DNA from 3 places in the Geobacillus sp. GHH01 genome. Region 1 is predicted to be linked to each of the others. Evidence: riboswitches for the same ligand, from Rfam matches in the RefSeq annotation. Region 1 holds a riboswitch; each other region holds the start of a gene.
What was found. Region 1 has a riboswitch for cobalamin ahead of GHH_RS04235 (ribonucleoside-diphosphate reductase subunit alpha). Riboswitches for the same ligand answer to the same signal wherever they lie in the genome.
Positions count from the first base shown of each region.

Region 2: linked by a shared signal. The riboswitch ahead of GHH_RS11585 (ABC transporter substrate-binding protein) and the one ahead of GHH_RS04235 (ribonucleoside-diphosphate reductase subunit alpha) in region 1 are both predicted to bind cobalamin.
Region 3: linked by a shared signal. The riboswitch ahead of GHH_RS09115 (ferredoxin) and the one ahead of GHH_RS04235 (ribonucleoside-diphosphate reductase subunit alpha) in region 1 are both predicted to bind cobalamin.

Region 1 is NC_020210.1:823,588-828,648, forward strand. It holds gene GHH_RS04225 (C39 family peptidase) at 1-191, opposite strand, end outside; gene asnB (asparagine synthase (glutamine-hydrolyzing)) at 478-2,385, shown strand; cobalamin riboswitch at 2,588-2,783, shown strand; gene GHH_RS04235 (ribonucleoside-diphosphate reductase subunit alpha) at 2,838-5,061, shown strand, end outside.
Region 2 is NC_020210.1:2,358,644-2,363,704, reverse strand. It holds gene GHH_RS11600 (IS982 family transposase) at 1-204, shown strand, start outside; gene GHH_RS11595 (GNAT family N-acetyltransferase) at 634-1,221, shown strand; partial or broken gene GHH_RS19735 (IS982 family transposase) at 2,202-2,610, shown strand; gene GHH_RS11590 (NUDIX hydrolase) at 2,733-3,200, shown strand; cobalamin riboswitch at 3,270-3,469, shown strand; gene GHH_RS11585 (ABC transporter substrate-binding protein) at 3,610-4,569, shown strand; gene GHH_RS11580 (iron ABC transporter permease) at 4,556-5,061, shown strand, end outside.
Region 3 is NC_020210.1:1,837,260-1,842,320, reverse strand. It holds gene GHH_RS09145 (glycerophosphodiester phosphodiesterase family protein) at 1-702, opposite strand, end outside; tRNA gene GHH_RS09140 (tRNA-Gln) at 879-950, shown strand; gene rraA (ribonuclease E activity regulator RraA) at 1,208-1,693, shown strand; gene GHH_RS09130 (hypothetical protein) at 1,745-1,999, shown strand; gene GHH_RS09125 (retropepsin-like aspartic protease) at 1,989-2,369, shown strand; partial or broken gene GHH_RS09120 (S-adenosylmethionine--2-demethylmenaquinone methyltransferase) at 2,387-2,527, shown strand; cobalamin riboswitch at 2,588-2,782, shown strand; gene GHH_RS09115 (ferredoxin) at 2,963-3,337, shown strand; gene GHH_RS09110 (High-affinity nickel-transporter) at 3,340-4,047, shown strand; gene cobJ (precorrin-3B C(17)-methyltransferase) at 4,049-5,061, shown strand, end outside.

The DNA of each region.
Region 1 (5,061 bases):
ATGAAGGCTTTGATGGCATCGCCTGTCTGGGCCGAACCTGCATAATAGGATAATGAGGCGGCCAATAGCAAGAAACAGGAAATATACAATCCGAGCGACAGTTGATCCATCCTCCCGTTTAGAGGTCTTCTCAAGAGAACAAAACAAAGGGAAACGATGAGAAAAGTCAAAAAAAGGATAAACGCTAACAAGCCATTCTCAACTCCTTTATAACACGTGTGTGTTTTTATCGTAACAGATCTATGTGCAAAAATGGTGAAATTCACACTTTCTCCATATTTTATCGTTAATATTATGAGAAACTGAAAATCTTGCAAGCAGTTTTCCTGAAAAAATGGAAACAGATTGTTTTTGAAACTTGATGTTGTGTACGATAGAATGAAAGTGTCTTTGTATAAATCATTTTAGTTTTAAACAAAAAGGTTTTTGGTGTTGTTTTTGGATTCTTCTTAGCAAAGTGGGGGGACAATCATCGCCATGTGCGGTTTTATTGGCTGTATTCATGATCGCCCAAGAGCGATTGAGCAAACATGGAAAACAACGTTGGTGGAGATGAACCGCCTGATTACCCATCGCGGCCCCGACGATGAGGGGTATTTTTTTGATGACTACGTGAGTTTTGGTTTTCGGCGTTTGAGCATCATCGATCTGGAGGCGGGACATCAGCCGCTGTCTTATGAAAACGATCGATATTGGATCATTTTTAACGGGGAAATTTACAACTATCTTGAATTGCGGGAAGAGCTGGCGGCGAAAGGATATTCGTTTGCGACGCATTCGGATACCGAGGTGATTGTTGCCCTTTACAGCGCGGAAAAAGAAAAAGCGGTCGAAAAGCTGCGCGGGATGTTTGCGTTTGTCATTTGGGACAAGCAAGAGAAAACGGTGTTTGCGGCGCGGGATCCGTTCGGCATTAAGCCGTTTTTTTATGCGGAGCAAGGAGATCGCACATTTTTCGCTTCGGAAAAGAAAAGCATCTTGCTGGCCCTCAGACAGGAATCGCCAAACGGTGATTCCCTGCAGCATTATTTAACATTCCAATATGTCCCTGAGCCGCTGACGATGTCGGCCGGCATTTACAAGCTGGAGCCGGGGCATTATCTCAAGAAAAAAGTCGGAAAACCGCTCACCATTCATCGTTATTGGAAGGCATCCTTCGAGCCCATTCGCCAATCGGAAGAGGAGCTTGTCAAGCAAATCCGCGATGCGCTGTTTGATTCGGTCAACGTCCATATGCGCAGCGATGTGCCGGTCGGTGCGTTTTTGTCGGGAGGCATTGATTCATCGTTCATCGTCGCCATCGCGAAACAATTCCATCCGCACCTGAAGACATTTTCCGTCGGGTTTGAGCGGGAAGGGTTCAGTGAAATCGATGTCGCAAAAGAAACCGCAGAGAAGCTTGGGGTAGACAACATTAGCTATGTCATCTCACCGCAGGAGTATATGGAAGAGCTGCCGAAAATTATGTGGCATATGGACGATCCGCTTGCCGATCCTGCGGCTGTGCCGCTGTATTTTGTCGCTCGTGAGGCGAGAAAGCATGTCACGGTTGTGCTTTCCGGCGAGGGGGCGGACGAGCTGTTTGGCGGCTACAACATTTACCGCGAACCAGAGTCGTTGCGGCTGTTTGCGCGCATGCCAAACATCGTAAAAGCGGTGTTGCGGGTGATCGCGAAGATGCTTCCGGACGGAATGAAAGGAAAAAGCTTTTTGGAGCGCGGAACGACGCCGCTTGAAGAACGGTATGTCGGCAATGCGAAAATCTATAGCGAAAAGGAAAAAGCGGCGTTGCTCAAAACGTACCAAGAGGGGCGCGAATATACGGCGGTGACGGCTCCTTTTTACCGCGAAACGCTTCATTACCCACCCGTCAACCGGATGCAGTATATTGATCTTCATACATGGCTAAGGGGCGATATTTTAGTCAAAGCGGACAAAATGACGATGGCCCATTCGCTTGAGCTGCGCGTTCCCTTTTTAGACAAAAAGGTATTTGAGGTTGCTAGGCAAATCGCCCCTGACATGAAAACAGCCAACGGCACGACGAAATATATTTTGCGCAAAGCGGCCGAGGGCATCGTACCGGATCATGTGTTAAACCGGAAAAAATTAGGGTTTCCCGTGCCGATTCGCCACTGGCTGAAAAACGAAATGTATGACTGGGCGAGACAGCTCATCAACGAAAGCGAAACTGATCATCTGTTCCATAAGGACGTGCTCTATCGGCTGCTGGATGAACATGCCCGCCACAAGGCGGATCATAGCCGCAAGCTGTGGACGGTCTTGGCGTTTATGGTTTGGCATCAAGTCTATGTGGAAAAGAAGTACGATTTTGCTCAATCCGTACAAAACGAGGAGCGGCCAGCGTCTGTTTTGGAGGCGTAGCAGGGAAACGACAGGGCGTTCTAAGGGCGACACCTAGAACGCCTTTTTCGATGGTGCGGACAGTTTCCTTGCCTTTGGCGAAGCGAAAGAGAAAATTTGCTTTCTCCCACTCTTGCAATTCTCCCGGTTTTGGTATATGCTTGTTCCATCAGGATGATCATCTACTATATATTGTTTTGTTCTCTTTTTTAAACAACTATATATCGTTGCGCCAAGCAATGGTGTCCATCAGGACTTAATAGGGAATCCGGTGTGAATCCGGAACTGCCCCCGCAACTGTATGTGCGGACGAAATGGGATGGCCACTGGCGGCAAGAGCCATTCGGCGCGCCGCTGGGAAGGCCCCAAAGTAGGACGATGCACGAGTCAGGAGACCTGCCTTGCTTGGAACGTTTCATGTTCTTCGGGGTGTGAGAAGATGAAACGATAGGGGAAAAGAAAAAGGGTTTCGTATGCCTTTTTTCCGTCTGTCGTTTCATCCGCTCGCCTGCCCGAGCGGATTTTTTTATGGAGGAGAGGGGAAACGAATGACAGTGTCCACGAAGTCTATTGTTGTCGATGATCAAGGAAAAGAGAAATCATTTTCGCGCGAGGAGTTTGCTAGGTTGGTGGAGCAGGCGGCGGCAGACTTTGTCCGTTTGTCGCTCGAGGAATATGAAGAACGTGTATGGCAGCTTCTCAGCCGAAAAGAGATGGTCACCTTCGAGCAGCTGTATCAAACCGCCATTTTGGAAGGGCTGTCGTATATTAGTGAGGAGGAGCCGGACTGGACATTTGTGTGCGCCCGGCTGTATTTGCAGCAACTGTACCGCGAGGCGGCGCGGCAGCGCGGGTACGATGCGCGCGAGCGATATGGTGATTTTTATTCATTAATCGTTTCTTTGACAGAACAAGGGGTGTACAGCCCGCTATTGCTTGAGCGTTATACGAAAGAAGAGATCGAGACGGCTGGCTCATTTCTTGATCCAGGCAAAGACTTGTTGTTTACGTATATCGGGCTGCGCACGCTCGCTGATCGGTATTTGGCCCGCGATTATGAGCGGCGGCTGTATGAATTGCCGCAGGAGCGGTTTTTGGTCATCGCCATGACGCTAATGGTGAATGAACCACCCAAGCGGCGCCTTGAGCTCGTGAAGGAAGCGTATTGGGCGTTAAGCAACTTATACATGACCGTGGCGACGCCGACGCTTGCCAATGCCGGAAAGTCATACGGCCAGCTGTCGAGCTGCTTTGTCGACACGGTCGATGACAGCTTGCAAGGGATTTATGACAGCAACACCGACATCGCCAATTTGTCGAAATCGGGCGGCGGCATCGGCGTCTATTTAGGCAAAATCCGTTCGCGCGGCAGCGACATCAAAGGATTCAAAGGGGTCTCCTCCGGCGTCATCCCGTGGATGAAGCAGTTGAACAATACAGCGGTGAGCGTCGATCAGTTAGGACAGCGAAAAGGGGCCATTTCCGTCTATTTGGATGTATGGCATAAAGACATTTTTGCGTTTCTCGATGCGCGGCTCAACAACGGTGACGAACGGCTGCGGACGCATGATTTGTTCACCGGCGTTTGCATCCCTGATTTGTTCATGGAGCAAGTCGAACAGCGCGGCGACTGGTATTTGTTTGATCCGCATGAAGTGCGGAAGGTGATGGGGTTTAGCTTGGAAGATTTTTATGATGAGGAAAAAGGGTGCGGCAGCTTTCGGGAGAAATACTGGCAATGTGTCAACGAACCAAGACTGTCGAAAGAAAAAGTGCCGGCGATCGACGTGATGAAAAGCATTATGCGCAGCCAGCTCGAGTCGGGGACGCCGTTTATGTTTTACCGCGATGAAGTGAACCGGCAAAATCCGAATCGCCATCTCGGGATGATCTACTGCAGCAACCTTTGCACGGAAATCGCGCAAAACCAAAGCCCGACAGTGACGAAGCGGCAATATGTGAAAGATGGGACGATCATCATTGAGAAAATCCCAGGCGATTTTGTCGTCTGCAACTTATCGTCGATCAACTTGGCGCGGGCGGTGACCGACGGCGTTTTGGCGCGGCTGATCCCGATTCAAATGCGGATGCTCGATAATGTCATTGATTTAAACAATATCCCTGTGCTGCAAGCCGGCCTGACGAATCAAAAATACCGCGCTGTCGGGCTTGGAACCTTTGGCTGGCATCATTTGTTGGCGTTAAAAGGCATTCGCTGGGAGTCGGACGAAGCGGTCCGCTATGCCGACGAGCTGTATGAAACGATCGCGTATTTGGCGATTCAAGCGAGCATGGAGCTCGCCAAAGAGAAAGGGAGCTACCCGGCGTTTCCAGGATCGGATTGGCAGACAGGCGCTTATTTTGAGCGGCGCGGCTACGAAAGCCACGGTGAATTGGATTGGGATCGGCTGAAGCAAGACGTGGCCCGCTATGGGATGCGAAACGGCTATGTGATGGCGGTGGCGCCGAACGCCTCGACGTCGATCATCGCCGGCAGTACAGCGAGCATTGACCCGATTTTCTTAAAAGTGTACGCCGAGGAAAAGAAAGATTATAAGATTCCCGTTACGGTGCCGGATTTAAACGAACAGACGACATGGTATTACAAATCGGCGTACCATATCGACCAGCGCTGGAGCATCAAGCAAAACGCCGCCCGCCAGCGCCATATCGACCAAGCCATCTCCTTTAACTTCT
Region 2 (5,061 bases), 1.5 Mb from region 1:
AACAATCAGCGAATTCGCCAATCGGATGCATGGAAACAATGGATGAAGCGAAAACGTAAAGTGGTGGAAACCGTGTTTTCGATTTTAGTCGATTCGTATCGGATCACCAAGATTCGCGCGAACTCGGTTTCTGGATTTGAAACGGCACTGGATGGTATTTTACTGGCTTACTCACTTGTTGTTCTCGGGCTAGTTGAGCGCTAGCGCTCAACTAGCACCACGGGTTTAAGGTATATAAGCTGTAATAAAGAATTTCCACGGTTTTGTATTAATGTTCAAGCCAGTATATAATGCGAGTATGCCGAGAGTCTGGTGGATAAACACTTTTTTGAATTATATAGATGCAATTTGAAGTTTTCACATTGGTAGCTTTTACTGAGCATTGGATTGACTGTCGAACGACCGAACAACACCGCTTTCAGCCCCATGTATGGGTCTGAGAAGCGGGTGGTTGTTCAGTCGTCCGTCATGCCTTGGCGTGACGGAGGCAAGCAAAGGCTTGCCCTCGACAGTCGAAAAATCGATAAGTGGCTTTTCTGTCAAAGATATGTTAAACGTTTTGGTTGCACCTATATAAGTGTTTTAAGACACAGAAGGAATATTAAAATATAGGTATAGAAAGGGTTGAGGAATTTGAAGATTAAAGATGTATTTGGGGATTTGCCTACACTTACTACTGAACGTTTAATATTAAGAAAATTAACGTTAGATGATGCATATGATTTATTTGATTATGCGTCAAATCCGGAAAACTGCAAATATTTACCTTGGAGACCTCATCATACCATTGAAGATTCAATTCAATTTTTAGAATTTGTAATTAAGTCTTATAAAGAAGGTAGTTTAGCTCCGTGGGGAATCGTTTCAAAAGCAGACAATAAAATGATCGGGACAATTGATATAGTTAAATGGTTACCCAATCATCATAAAGCTGAGATAGGTTTTGTTTTATCGTATAAGTATTGGGGGAAGGGATTAGCAGTTGAAGCGGCTAATAAAATCATTGAATTTGGTTTTGACAAGATGGAATTAAACAGAATTGAGGCATTTGCTATGATTGAAAATGTTCAATCTTTAAGAGTTTTACAAAAGTTAGGGATGCAATTTGAAGGGGTTATGAGAGAACATTGGTATATTAAAGGTAAATTTAGGGATATGGCTATATACTCTATTCTAAAACGAGATTATTTTAAATCAAGGAACGGGTTGCAAAACGCATAACGGATGAATAAAGGGACACAAAAAATCCACTCTTATTGGGAATCATATACAGTTACTAAAAAACTTCAAAGGGGTGACACTATCAAGAGTTCCAATTCTTTGATCGAATACACCGATGAAATCGATCCTCTTTTAGAGGCTTTATTTCGATGCATCGATCAACTTTTTTCTGGAAATACCTTATGTGGCGGGAAGATCACAGGTGTCTAAAAAGGTAATTGATTAAATGTTTATTTTGGAAAACGTGCTTTACGATCGATTCTTTGTAGCAGTTGATGAACATCTTCCGCTGTTTTTGCTATTTTTGATGTATTTATGAGTCTCTCATCTGTCCACCTTTTCAAGGACCAGCCGATGCTTTCAAAAGTAAGAATTTTCTGATGTTCATCATCATCTCTTAAACGATGTATGTGTTTAATCTCTGAAAGTGATCATGGTGGATGGTACGGCCCTTTGAAACATTCTTGTAGTATGATCTCCAAACAAAATGGGTCATTTCAACTCGGTATTACTAGTTTAAAGGTATAAAGAACGGTTGAACAAGTGAGAATTCTTTTTGTTTTCTCGATTAACCGCTGGAATAGTGGAGAAACAAAAGGTGCCTATGGTTATGTGATTGCTGTCTTCTTGAAAACTGGATTTGAAAAGTGTCTGTTTGATCTCCATAATGCGTTGAATGGATATTTGATCAATTAAAGATTAACGGGGTAGAGCAGCCGCGTTGGTATAGATTTCATTGCTATCTGTTACATGTACAATTATAAATCATTATTGGAAATTTTTAATTTACACTCTATTTTTACCGCGTTATCAATTATAAGAAGAAGTTAAATTCTGAATATATATAAAAAGATATGTATTGCATGATGTTTAGTTACCCGTGGTGCTAGATAAAATCAGACGAGCATAAAAATAGTCCTTGTATGAAAATCTCCTTTTAAAATGAAAGTGCTCATCTAACATTAGAAAGGAGAAATCCCATACAAGAGCGTCTTCATTTTACAACGGATCAAGCGGAAATTCAAAAGCAATATACGGCGATCTTGTTCTTGGTATCAGCGCAACTGTCTGGCGGCTCTAAATGTATTGTAGCGCTGAAATCGTCATTTGTTAAAGCAAGGAAATGGGTCATAATCGCCATTCATATTCTTGGAAAGTTGTTTTGTTTTACTTCGGAACGAGCAGGGTATCAGTATGTCATTGGAAACTTATTCACTAGGGAGATGTTCCCTGAACGCTCTCGATATAACTGTTGTTGTCGGTTGCTCCGTTTTTCCGTTAAATAGAGTTTTTCTAATAGATCCGTCACCAACTAGCGAGGCACGGACAACATCATGCCTATGCTGTTGTGGAGATCTTGTCCCTCTTGCGCTGTGTCATCACGTGAGGCGTTAATGTTCAACTAGCACCACGGATTTTCCTTATTTTTTTCAAGATGGCAGTATAGATGGGGCAGCTGCTTTTTTTCTGCAGGAGAGGGCTAGGATCATTCCGCGATGTAGGAGGAGAGCTTGATGGATAAACACCAACAAGCCATTATCACCGTTTCAGCCTATATTACGAATGACACGGGAGAGGTTTTGCTTGTTAAAAGCTATGACCGCTCCGATACGTGGGAAATGCCGGGTGGACAAGTTGAACCGGGCGAGCCGCTCGATCGGGCCGTTCATCGTGAGGTGCATGAAGAGACTGGCGTTGACATCCGTCTCATTGGGGTCAGCGGCGTGTACTACAATGAAACTAAAAATATCATAAACATTGCATTTAAAGCGACATATGTGAAAGGAAACGTTTTTCCCCAGCCTGAGGAAATTCAAGAGGCGAAGTTTGTGTTGATCGATGAGTCGAATATTGATGAATATGTGACATGGCCGCATTTGAAATCGCGGGTGCTCGATGCGATGAAAAGGGGATGCTCTGTTCCTTATGAAGCATGGGTCATGAATCCGTCTCGATTATCTGCAAGAGTGGGAAGGTGAAGTGCTGTAAATTCATAGTTGTCAAATGCTAAACGCTGCATTATTATAAAAATGTCCATATCCCATAACTGAATCCATTCGCAGCAAGGCGCCGAAAAGGCTTAATAGGGAATCCGGTGGGAATCCGGAGCTGTCCCCGCAACTGTCAATGCGGACGAAATGAAATCGCCACTGTACGGACGGATGGCTTGCGCTGTTTTCCGTACGGGAAGGCTTCAGAGTAGGATGAAGCATGAGCCAGTAGACCTGCCTTGCTTGCCGCAGTTTCCGAATCTTCGGGGGGTGAGACGCGGAAACAGTCGCATAGGGCATTGTTGTGCCCATTGGCGGTCTGTTTCGCGCTCATTCCCAGATTTAGGCGGAATGGGCGTTTTTTATTGTACATACATCACTGAAGGGGGAATGACGGATGAAACGTTGGACATGGCCGGCGGTGGTGGCGGTGTTCTTCCTTCTGGCCGCCGTGCTGGTCGGCTGCAGCGGTGGAGCCAATAGCAACGCCCAGCCAGCGAAAAAAGAAGAACCGAAAACGGAACAAGCGGCGTTTCCGGTGACGGTGAAAGACGGGCTTGGCGAGGATGTCACGATCAAAGCGGAACCGAAAAAGATCGTCTCGCTCATCCCAAGCAATACGGAAATCGCCTATGCGTTGGGGTTGGGCGATAAGATCGTCGGCGTCAGCGATTTTGACAATTACCCGGAAGACGTCAAAACGAAAACGAAAATCGGCGGCATGGAATTCAACGTCGAGAAAATCATTTCGCTCAAACCGGATCTTGTCTTGGCCCACGCGTCAAGCGCCCATAACTCGCGCGATGGCCTCAAGCAATTGAAAGACGCCGGCATCACCGTGCTTGTCGTGAATGACGCGAAGTCGTTCGACGATGTATATGCGTCCATCGACTTGATCGGCAAAGCGACCGGGACGACAGACAAAGCGAAGCAAGTGATTGATGAGATGAAAGAGAAGCTTGCGAAAATCAAAGAAAAAGCGAAACAAATCCCGGCGGACAAACAGGCCAATGTCTGGATTGAAGTGTCGCCGCCGCCGCAAATTTATACGGCCGGCAAAGGGACGTTTATGGATGAGATGCTTCAAGTGATTTCGGCGAAAAACGTCGCCGGCAGCTTGGAAGGCTGGCCGATGGTGACGGAAGAAAAAGCCGTGGCCTATAAGCCGGATGTCATCATCACGACATACGGCGGAGCGAAGCAAGTGTTGGCGCGCGCCGCTTGGAAAGACGTGCCGGCGGTGAAAAACAAGCGGGTGTATGACGTCAACACCGACTTAGTAAGCCGACCGGGTCCGCGCCTTGTCGAAGGGGTCGAGGAACTTGCCAAAGCCATTTACCCGGATGTGTTCAAGTAAAATGTGGATGTATATATTGGCCGTCACCGCGGCCGTGTTATCGCTTCTCGTAGGGATATCGACAGGATCGCTGTCGATTCCCTTTTCTTCTATTGTCCGCATTTTGGCGGCTGAATGGTTCGGAGCGGCGCTGCCTCGCCACATTCCGGCTGATTGGGTGCCGATCGTGATGGCGATCCGCTTGCCGCGCGTCGTGCTTGCGTTTTTGGTCGGGGCGTCATTGGCGCTGGCCGGGGCCGCGTTTCAAGGGCTGTTAAAAAATGCGCTCGCCGATCCGTACACGCTCGGTGTCTCGTCCGGCGCGTCGGTCGGGGCGGTGCTCGTCATCTTTCTCGGCTGGCAATGGCCGTTCTTTGGCACGTTTACGCTGCCGGTCGTGAGCATCTTGTTTGGCATGGCGACGCTTGCCGCCGTTTTGGCGTTCACTCGCGCTGTGGAGCGGCGCATGTCGGTTGAGACGATCATTTTAGCCGGCATTATCTTCGGCGCGTT
Region 3 (5,061 bases), 1.0 Mb from region 1:
CGAAAGCGGCAAGCCGATGCCATCGGCATAGACGGCGATTTGTTGCAGCAGCTCGTCGCGGCCGCTGTGCGCTTCCTTCTCGTCGACCAATTGAATGAGCCGAATGCCGTACGGGATGAGCGGCCGGAGCGCTTGCAAGCTTTCCGGGTGGAACGATTGAAACATGACGCGGCGCTGTTGCAGGAAACCGTGTTTTTTCAATAGATGGACGACCGCCTCTTCGATGCCGGGCTGTTTCGTTTCGATGTACAACGGGGCTTCCACACGCTCCGCTTTCAGCATCTGAATCACCTCATCAAGCGTCGGGATGCGCTCGCCGGCAAAGCGTGGATGAAACCACGACCCGGCATCCAGCCGCCTCAGTTCAGCGAACGAAAAATCATTTACCCGCCACGGAGCACGGCGCGGGTAGACCGTTTCGGCATTTGTCGTCCGGGCGAGCGTCGCATCATGCAGAGCAACGAGCTTCCCGTCTTTGGCTGCGCGCACATCGACTTCGATATAGTCCGCCTGCATGCGGGCGGCAAGGCGGTAGGATGAGAGCGTATGCTCCGGCGCGTATCCGGACGCGCCGCGGTGGGCGATGACGGCGGTTTTCGGCTGGCTGGATGGCTGCCAGGCAGCCGCGGCCGCTAAGACGATCGGCAACGATAACAAAAACAATGTGCAAAGATAGAAGCGAAAAACCGTGATCCGGCGCATATACATCTCTCCCCTTCCAGTTATCATATCGGGAAAACAAGTGCGAGGGAAAAACGAGGTGATATAGTGGGGAAAGGATGCTTGTACCGATAGTTTCGCACATCAAGCAAAGGGATATTCAGTTTGATGCATAAAGTGCGTTATCATGCCGCATACTGTAAACGACAACAAAACGTTGGGCTATAGCCAAGCGGTAAGGCAACGGACTTTGACTCCGTGATGCGCTGGTTCGAATCCAGCTAGCCCAGCTGAACGTCTGGTCAAACCGGAGGGGCTTTGAGCCGGTGAAAACGGTCTCCGCTATATATCGGCGCGGGGCCGTTTTTTATGGTTTCAATGCGATCGGTGGAATACATCGAAGCGATTGACGGCCACACAATGGTTTGGTTCACATCGCCGCGTTCGTGTCAGTCGTTCGAATGAAAGATCGTCGACAAAAAACTGCTGAGGCAGAAGGATTTTGGCGAATGACGGCGAATGCAAAACATGAAAGGGGAGAGCGACAATGAAAACAGCCGATTTATGCGATCAATTTTTAGACGAGTTGCAAGTATGCGAGTTGCCGTTCCAATCGTACGGCGGAAAGCGGGCATTTTCCGGGCCGATTGCGACGGTCGATGTGTTTGAAGACAACGTCCTTGTCCGAGAAGCGCTGGAGACGGTGCCGCCGGGGACGGTGCTCGTGGTCGATGGAAAAGGCTCGCGCCGCGTCGCGCTATTAGGCGACCGGCTGGCGCAAATCGCTTGCGAGAGGGGGCTTGCTGGCGTCATCATCCACGGCTGCATCCGCGATTCAGCGGAAATTGGCGCCATGCCGATTGGCGTGATGGCGATCGGCACATGCCCGGTGAAAAGCAAAAAAGAGGGAAAAGGCTCACGCGACGTTGCGCTCGAGTTTGGCGGCGTCCGCTGGGAGCCAGGGGCGTACGTGTACGCTGATGCGGACGGCGTTGTCGTCGCCAACAAAGATTTGTTGGCGAAAAATGGTTGACGGCTGCGGTCGAGTCTCGTTCAATACAACGAACAGGTTGAGGCGATGGAGATGGAATGGCAGGAAGTGCGTTCATTGTATCCAAATCAATTTGTGAAATTACAAGTATTAAAGTCCCATTTAGAGGGAGATCAAGAAATCATTGAAGAGGTGGCTGTTATCGGAACGGTTTCGGACAAGGATGCAACTCGTGAGTTGCTGCAATCGAAAGGGAATCAGCTTGTTTATCATACTAGCCACAAGGAGATTGTTTTAAAAGTTCGGGGAGCGATTGGCCTGAGAGGGAAATTTCATTATGCAGATTGAATATCGTGAAGGCTTGCTGTTTGCATCGATCGAAATCGTTTATCAAGGAAGGTCTAAGTTGATTCATAATATGGTGATTGATACTGGTGCGGCGAAAACAGTGATTTCTCAAAATGCAGTAGAAGATATTCATTTGCGGGTAGAGCCGGGCGATCGTATTGTGGCTTATTACGGAATCGGTGGGAAAGAGTACGCGTTTACAAAAAAATTAGACTGTATTCAGCTAGATTCTTTCCAGCTAAGAGAGTATGAAATTGATTTTAGCGGGATGGACTATGAGGGGATTAACGGTTTGTTAGGATTGGATATATTGCTGGGCGCTGGATTTGTCTTAGACCTGGACAAGTTGGAGATGTATCGTTCTGGTTGAAATGGAACGCCCGCTCGAAATGCCAAAAAGAAGGAAAAGGCGCCCGCGACGTTGCGCTCGAGTTTGGCGGCGTCCGCTGGGAGCCAGGGGCGTACGTGTACGCTGATGCGGACGGCGTTGTCGTCGCCAACAAAGATTTGTCGGCAAAAAACGGTTGACGGCAACGCATTGGTTGTACTACGATGAAAACGGATGCTTGTTCCATGACAGCGCATATATGGCGGTAAGACAAACAAGGTGCCTAAGCCTGCTTAAGGGCTTGGGTGAAAAGGGAAGCCCGGTGAAAATCCGGCACGGTGCCCGCCACTGTGATGGAGAGCTTTGCGGCAACAAGTCACTGAAGGATGCTTCGGGAAGACGCCGCCAAGCGATGATCCTAAGTCAGGAGACCTGCCTTGTTTGGATCGGACGGATGCCTACGGGACTATAGGCAGACGTGCGGGAGAATGACGGCTTTAGGGGCCCTGTTTGGGCCGTTTACGGCTTTCGTATACATTTTTCTGCACCTCTGCTGTAGAGGTGCTTTTTCTTTTGTCGAAAAACCGTCCGTCTGCCGCATTTCATTCTACCATTCTAGCAAAAGGGGGGATTTGGTGGCGACGTGGGATTTGCGGGGAATGAAGCATCATGTGCTCATTTGCAACGGAGGGACGTGCCTCCGCCATGGCGGAGATGACGTGACAACCGCGGTGCGCGAGGAAATCGCCCGCCTTGGGCTTGACGACGCTGTCCATACAACAAGGACGCGCTGCAACGGACGCTGTCAAGATGCGTGTGTGATGATCGTCTACCCGGATGGCGTCTGGTACCGGTTGATGACACCGGAGAAGGCAAAAGAGGTCGTCCATCGCCATTTGCAAAACGGCGAGCCGCTTCGCGCGTGGGCGACGTATGAATACCGTGAAGACGGGTTGACCCGTCTTGGTGGGACGGAGTCGGTTATTGGCGTTCGAAAGAGGAGGACGTAATGATGGAATGGGCCAGTTATGTAATGTTAGCGATATTTCTCGGCATGCGTCATGGGATGGACAGCGACCATGTCGCGGCCATTGCGGATATGGTCGGAAGCGAGTCGCGGCGAAGACAGCAGTTGGCGCTCGGAATCATGTACGCTATTGGACACGGAGCAATCGTGTTTGTCATGGGGGTGGCGGCGCTCATGGTCGGCGCCCGGCTTCCCGAGTCGTCAGCCGCCGCCATTGAGCTCTTAGTTGGCGTTACGCTTGTGCTTCTTGGCGGGATGATGCTTTTTTCTCTTTTTCGGCGGGGTGAGGTGAAAAGCCGGTTTCAGCTCCTTTATGAGTTCGGCCATACGGTTACTCGATGGCTGCGGGGAAGGCGGGAAATGGACAGTTGCCGTTCTTTTTCGCATGTTGGTTGGGCTGGCGCCTTGATCATCGGCATCATTCATGGCATTGGCGTCGAAAGCCCGACCCAGCTAGCCATTATCACCCACGCGGTCGGAAAAGTGCGTGTGAGCGCCGCTGTCCTTCAGCTTGTGCTGTTTGTCGCCGGCTTGCTCATTGCGACGATTGCTACAGCGGCTGGATTATCGTGGGGATTTTGGAAAGCAAAGCAGCGGGAACGACTGTTTTATGTCCTTGGTGCGGTCACAGGGATTTACAGCATATGGTTAGGGATGTCGATGATAATCGAGATATGGAGAGGGGGGCTGTAAAGTGGGCGGCAAATTGCTCATTGTCGGCTTTGGCCCGGGAAGCGTCGACCATATGACGAAACGGGCTCGGGAAGCGATTGAAGAAAGCGACGTCATCATTGGCTACAAAACGTACATCGAACTTGTGCGCGATCTGATTGTCGGAAAGGAAATCATCAGCACGGGCATGACGGAAGAGGTGAGCCGCGCCCAAGCGGCGGTGAAATGGGCGGAGCGCGGCAAAACGGTCGCCGTCATTTCAAGCGGTGACGCCGGGTTGTACGGCATGGCCGGGCTCGTGTATGAAGTGCTGATCGAAAAAGGGTGGACGAAAGACAGCTCGATTGAAGTCGAAGTCATCCCCGGCATTTCCGCGATCCATTCGTGCGCCGCGCTGCTTGGCGCACCGATTATGCACGATGCGTGCACGATCAGCTTGAGCGACCATTTGACGCCGTGGGAGCTGATTGAAAAGCGGATTGACGCCGCCGCCGCGGCCGATTTTGTCATCGCGCTTTACAACCCGAAAAGCGGACGGCGCACTAGACAGATTGTGGAAGCACAGCGCATCCTGCTCCGCCATCGGTCTCCGGAAACCCCGGTCGGTCTGGTGAAAAGCGCGTACCGCGAGCGGCAGCATATCGTCCTCACCGACTTGGCGCATATGCTTGACCATGAGATCGGCATGTTGACGACGGTGATTATCGGCAACTCAACGACATTCGTCCATGACGGCGTGATGATCACGCCGCGCGGCTACCAGCGCAAGTATCAACTAGCAGCCGCCGTCCAGCCGCTCAAACCGCATGAACGGCTGCGCAAAGAAGCGGAGCCGTGGGCGCTTGACCAGACGAAACCGCTGGAAGATGAGGACGAAGGAAGCACGGGGGCATCAGGACCGTCCGAAGCGGCTGTCCTCGCCGGGGACAACCAGAAGGATCGTGCTTTCACCGCCTTGGCCACCGCGGTTCGACCGTCGTCTGTTGCCGCGGCCACGAAGGAGGCCGAGCCAACGCCGCTGGCTGCCGTTTTGCC